DNA from 2 places in the Lysinibacillus sp. FSL M8-0355 genome. Region 2 is predicted to be linked to the other one. Evidence: riboswitches for the same ligand, from Rfam matches in the RefSeq annotation. Region 2 holds a riboswitch; the other holds the start of a gene.
What was found. Region 2 has a riboswitch for cobalamin ahead of MKY46_RS10960 (hypothetical protein). Riboswitches for the same ligand answer to the same signal wherever they lie in the genome.
Positions count from the first base shown of each region.

Region 1: linked by a shared signal. The riboswitch ahead of MKY46_RS13955 ((2Fe-2S) ferredoxin domain-containing protein) and the one ahead of MKY46_RS10960 (hypothetical protein) in region 2 are both predicted to bind cobalamin.

Region 1 is NZ_JBBPAI010000001.1:2,868,342-2,871,482, forward strand. It holds gene cobJ (precorrin-3B C(17)-methyltransferase) at 1-1,621, opposite strand, end outside; gene MKY46_RS13955 ((2Fe-2S) ferredoxin domain-containing protein) at 1,626-1,997, opposite strand; cobalamin riboswitch at 2,145-2,326, opposite strand; cobalamin riboswitch at 2,584-2,768, shown strand; gene MKY46_RS13960 (energy-coupling factor ABC transporter permease) at 2,912-3,141, shown strand, end outside.
Region 2 is NZ_JBBPAI010000001.1:2,233,829-2,236,969, forward strand. It holds gene MKY46_RS10950 (8-oxo-dGTP diphosphatase) at 1-146, shown strand, start outside; gene MKY46_RS10955 (GNAT family N-acetyltransferase) at 391-828, shown strand; cobalamin riboswitch at 1,151-1,334, shown strand; gene MKY46_RS10960 (hypothetical protein) at 1,563-2,285, shown strand; gene MKY46_RS10965 (hypothetical protein) at 2,323-2,922, opposite strand; gene MKY46_RS10970 (translation factor GTPase family protein) at 2,999-3,141, opposite strand, start outside.

The DNA of each region.
Region 1 (3,141 bases), 630 kb from region 2:
CTTGATACGTAAAATGCAATATCTTTTTCACACGTTTAAAATATTTAAATAAACGTTCATTTGGGTGAGCATTTGCTTTATATTCTTCAATAATATCTGTAATTAGTGGAATCAGTTGTTCAGGCTCCAACCCTTCTACAACAGGCTGTGCTGCATGGGCCGTACGACCAACTGGCTTCGCCCCAATAAAGACATCAAATTTACTTTTGCGATAGACAATACCAATATCATCAAATACAGCCCTGTAACAGGCCATACCACAGCCGTTAAAACCGATATTTAATGTTTTCGGCAAAGACATTCCACCTAATTTTTGTTGTATTTCTTCTGCATAGGGAATCGAATCGGCCTTTTCACCATAGCAAAAATCACAAGCCTTCAAGGATAGCACATCACCAATCGGCGCTAATAAAAAGCCTACTTCCTGTAATTTCTCCGTGATACGTTCAGGGGCAGTCGTTGGGATTTTCAAATGGATTTGATGGTCTGGTGTATATTCCATCGTCCCCTCTTCCCCAACGACCTCTGCTAACGTCATCATTTGCTGAGGTGTGAAAAACTTATTCACCACTCCTGGGCTTACAGCTAATTCAAAAATGGATTCTATTTTTTGCTGTACAAGTTTCGGCGTTACTTTGACTGCACTTGTTCCTTTCACCATTGCGAGTGCCGCTGTAGCCATTTCAAGTGCTGTTTTTTTTGGCTTTGGCGTAGCGGCTACACTGGGTTTATTAAAACGCCCTGCATTAGGATCTGCTGTAAAGTCTTGTCGTGCAGTCCCTGTCTCTTGGTTCATTGCCCAAGGTTCATTTTCTTCACGTAAACGTTGATGTGGACGTAAGGGTTGTTTTTCTTCACCCAATGTATATTTACGTTGATAGCCACGTGGTGTAATCATTTTATTGTCATAGAAAAATGTCGACGAATTACCAATAATGACTGTCGTCAGCATTCCAATGTCATGCTCCAGCATTTCGGCTAATGTTGTCATCGTCACTTCTTGACGATCGCGGTAAGCACTTTTCACAAGTCCTACTGGTGTGTCAGGCGAACGATATTCTAAGAGAATGCGCTGTGCTTCGACAATTTGTCTTGTTCGGCGACCGCTTTTTGGGTTGTATAAAGCGATTACAAAATCCGCCATAGCGGCTGCCTCGACGCGCTTGGCAATTAAATTCCATGGTGTTAGATGGTCACTTAAACTAATCGTACAGGCATCATGCATAATCGGGGCACCAAGTAAGCTAGCACATGAATTGATGGCAGAAATACCAGGGACAATTTCTACCTCAATCCCCGTTGCTTCTGTCCAGCCTAGCTCAATCAATACCTCATACACTAATCCCGCCATACCATAGACACCCGCATCACCACTTGAAATGACTGAGACAATGCTTCCAGCCTCTGCTTGGCGAACCGCTTCCTGCGCACGGGACACCTCTTCGGTCATTCCAGTACTGACAATCGACTTCGCACTGACTAAATCCTGAATCAACTCTACGTAGGTTTTGTAGCCTATGATCATATCACTTTGTTGTAATGCCTCTACCGCCCGTGTCGTAATATGCTTAAAGTCTCCAGGTCCAAAGCCCACTACGAAAATTTTTCCTTTTTGCGCCATGTTGTTACCCCTCTTTCACCTTTTCGATCCCTTTAATGGCTGTCGTTTGTGCTGTACGCTGTAATGTACCTTCACGAAGTGTAAAGACATGTTCTTTGTATAAGGATTCATGATGTAAATCTTGTACAAGTGTTCTAGCATGCTCTGTTGATGGTACACGATACCAATTCCCTTGCGGATAGGCGATGACCACACAAGCATCCTTGCATCGTCCATTACAGCGCGTTCTTGTTGTATGTATCTCTTGATCAAGTGCTTGCTGTTGTATTTCTTCTCGAATAGCTAGGGTAATTTCCTCCCCACCTTTGTTCATGCAGCTACTACCATTACAAATAAAGAGATGTGTTTTCATCCCCTCTAAATTCCATGTTGTCATCTTCTGTCTCCCCTCATTTGCTTTCTGGAAAAAGAAAAACCTTTACTCTAATTACGAAGAGTAAAGGTTTTGTAGAAGCCAAATAAAAACGAATAAAATAAAATACAGGTACTCGCTCTTGCTTCAACTTCTCCCTCCGAAAAGTTTGCATGCACAATCAAATAAGCAGGTTTCCTGACTTAAGCTTCATTTTACTATCGCACCTTCCCAAGTTTGCACCAGTGGCTTTGCGATTTCATCAGCTATTACAGTAGCGGGGGCTGTATTGGATTTTCACCAATTTCCCTATTATCTCGAGTTATTCGAGCACTTATCGACGTTTTATATGAAATTTATTATCTTCTTTATAGAATAGAAAACTGTCTCTATCATATCTCATTATTTTAAAATTTCAATATTTCTATAAAAATTTATGACAATTTTATCAATTTTGTGTGTAGACCGGGTATAAAAATTATAATATCTCCTTATTTATGACAATTCAGTAGTTATCAGAATCTTCTCTATTGACCTTCAATTGAAAATATTTTTTAAAAAAGTATAGCATATTTATGGAAAATCATGTTACACTTTGTCGTGAAATCTCACAACTTAATGTTTTTTCGGTGTAAAATACTTATCATTTTGCTTAAAAGGGAAGCCGGTTTGAGTCCGGCGCGGTCCCGCCACTGTATTAGGGAGCTTTATAGAACATGTCACTGTCCAACGGATGGGAAGACCTATAAAGTGTTGAACTAGAGCCAGGAGACCTGCCGAAAAATATGTGATCGTTTCAGCCTACGAGGATAGGTGTGCGGCTTAGCAGATGAGAATGTTATTTGCTTTTTTAGCTATGCACTTTTCCAACAACGGAGAAGTGCTTTTTTATTTACGCACGCTACATTCTAAAAATCTATTAGTAAGGAGGAAAGCTTTTGAAATTTTCATGGTGGAAACTTAGTTATTTTTTATTGGCCTTTTTACTCGTGCCAAAACGTGCCTTTGCCATGCATATCATGGAAGGTTTTTTACCAATCGAATGGGCTATTTTTTGGTGGGTCATCTCTATCCCATTTATTATTCTAGGATTGCGCTCCATTCGCAAAACAATTGAAGAAAACCCTGAAACCAAAATGCTTTTAGGTCTTTCAGGAGCCTTTGCTTT
Region 2 (3,141 bases):
ATATAGAGAACGCATATAAACTTCCTATGCAGCCATCGATACGGAGAAGATTTCCTTTATTTTTTCAAGATGGAACATTTGAGATTCAAGTTGAATGGAACCACGAAGAAAATAAAGAAGGGAAAGTTACTATACGTCACACCTAAAACTTGTTATTGGACTGACAGGGGGCAATCGTTCAATAGAGCAGTCGCTTTTCAATAACATCGAGGTCAGTTCAATACATATATATGTGAAGAATAAATAATGGGGCTTAAATTTACCCACTTTGTTAAATAGTTTAACTTTCAATATCTAAATGGTAGAGAGGGATTAAGAATAGCTAGAGAAAATTCTAAAATAAAAGGTGCTTGACCGTCCTTTTGTTTATTTAACGAACGGTGCATATTGTTGAAGAAGAAATTTTATAATAGTGATTTATTAAAGAATAGGGAAGCGGCAGTAACCATGAACTACATAATCAGATTAGCGAATGAAAACGACTTATCGGGTTTATGTGATAGTAGAAATAATAAAGATCTATTCACGAATTATTTAAAGCAATTTGCAAAAAAGGAATTATATTTGGTAATTGCTGAACAAGACGCACTTATATTAGGTTTTGGAGTTCTTAAATTAAAAGGTACTTTGCTTCCTAAATTAAGTGACCTATATGTAAAAGAGGATTATCGTGGTAATGGTATAGGTTCAGACTTAATGAGGTATAGAGAAAATATTGCAAAGAGTTTAGGACGTTCTGAAATATTTGTGAGTGTTGACCCGATAGAAAATCCCAACATGATAAAGTTAATTAGCAAACACGGTTACGAACCTATCTCTTACCTATAATAAAACCTACACAAGAATTGATTTCAAGAAGTTGTTGAACTAACGGGGCTAGTTGAACAAGATTTAAACAACTTTAAAGAGCCTTCTTAATAATATAATTTTTGTATTTTTTGATTAGAAATAACTTTATTATCACTTTACAGAAAGCAATTAAAGTGATGCTCAGTGTGACATGAGGAAAACCTAGTATTCTATGCATCCATTTTACATGGAATTATTTTGAAATAATTAGTATTTTTTAGCATAAATTGACTTTGGACATACAATACTTTACAATGATTAGCTAAGGAATAGAGAATTTTCGCAAATTTCCTTACCAACTGAATAGCGTGTAGTAATAGGTGTAAATTGCGTGCAATTTACTTAAAAGGGAAGTCGGTGCGAATCCGACACTGTCCCGCAACTGTAAATGTGAGCGACTTTTCAGCAACCACTGTCAAATGATGGGAAGGAGAAAAGTGGCAATGACCATGAGTCAGGATACCTGCCTGTTACGAGTACACACCAGTAACCTACGAGGAATAGGAGGTGGCATGTTGACAAAACAGAATGCTCTGTTCGTCACGGTACGTCAAACGCCCAAAGTAAATGAAGGGGTTCGCAATCGGGCTCATTTACACATACTTAGGGTTTGTTTGGCATTGGGTGATGAACGAAGATAAGCGAAGGATTTCCTCAAAAATGGTAGGAAATCCTTTTTGTTTTGACATTATGTACGTAAAGGGGATGCATGTATGACTTCTTTAGATATGACCATTTGTAAGCAGCCACGCACAGAAGTTGCCAAGAAAGCGAAAACAAGAATGGCGGTCGAATCATTGATTGACCAATTATTAGCAACGAAGCTGATCCGCAATGATCGCTTCTTTGAGCAAATTTTATATAATAAAGAAATTATTTGGATACAAAATGGGGATGTGGACGGGCATCTTTTCGCGAAGGCAGCGGTAACCGATCAACTGAAAACGAAGACCAATAGCTTTATGATGTATATGCCGACTAACCCGATTGTCTATGAGGTTAACGGGGAGCCATACCATTTAATTACACGCATTGATTCCACACGTGCCAAGCCCAACCTTGACCGTCTGTCACTGAAGCCAAAGCCTGTTTTAAGTGCAGCGCGTGTCAATGATGTATTATGCTCGATTGTGATGCGTTTTTATGAAACATATATCCATGATTTAGCGCCTCAACATGATAAGTTAATAGCCTTTGTGCAGCAGGAATACGCCCAATTTATTGAAGCGGTTCAGGCATTAAATGATTACCATTTCAACTGGCATCCACGCGGCAACGGTCACGAGCTATTGCTGCAATTAATTGATCAACTGCAAATTTTAAAAAGTTATCCTGGTAAAGTGCTAGTTGATTTCACAAACACGCATGACTACGTGATTGTCGAGCCTGCATACCTTGTGCACAGTTCTACAAAGAAAGCAGTAGGCGCATTATAAACTCAAGCCCTCCATCAAACGGAGGGCTTGTTTTTATTTATTTGAAGGGAGGGGGTAAATACTCTCGTTCGAGCAGCGAATACTCGCGGAAGCAGATGAAATACTCTCGTTCGAGCAAGGAATACTCGCGGAAGGAGATGAAATACTCTCGCTCAAGCAGCGAATACTCGCGGAAGGAGATGAAATACTCTCGTTCGAGCGGGGAATACTCGCGGAAGGAGATGAAATACTCTCGTTCGAGCAGCGAATACTCGCGGAAGGAGATGAAATACTCTCGTTCGAGCAGCGAATACTCGCGGAAGGAGATGAAATACTCTCGTTCGAGCAGCGAATACTCGCGGAAGCAGATGAAATACTCTCGCTCGAGCGGGGAATACTTGCGGAAACAGATGAAATACTCTCGTTCGAGCAGCGAATACTCGCGGAAGCAGATGAAATACTCTCGTTCGAGCAGGGAATACTCGCGGAAGCAGATGAAATACTCTCGTTCGAGCAGGGAATACTCGCGGAAGGAGATGAAATACTCTTGTTCGAGCAGGGAATACTCGCGAAAGGAGATGAAATACTCTCGTTCGAGCAGCGAATACTCGCGGAAGCAGATGAAATACTCTCGCTCCAGCAAGGAATACTCGCGCAAACAGGGTAAATATTCTCGCTCGAAGCAAGTAAACACCCGCGCAAGCAAACGGCTTCGCGCGAGCAGGATTACCTACTTACAGACAATGCATGGCTGCTTGTGCCTCGTGCCAAGGAACAGAATATCCTTTGCCCTTCGCACAAAAGATGCTGGAGGAGCTGTATTCTGGGTCGGCATTTTTATCGTAGCCAATGTGCGAAATAATTTCCTCGGCATTAT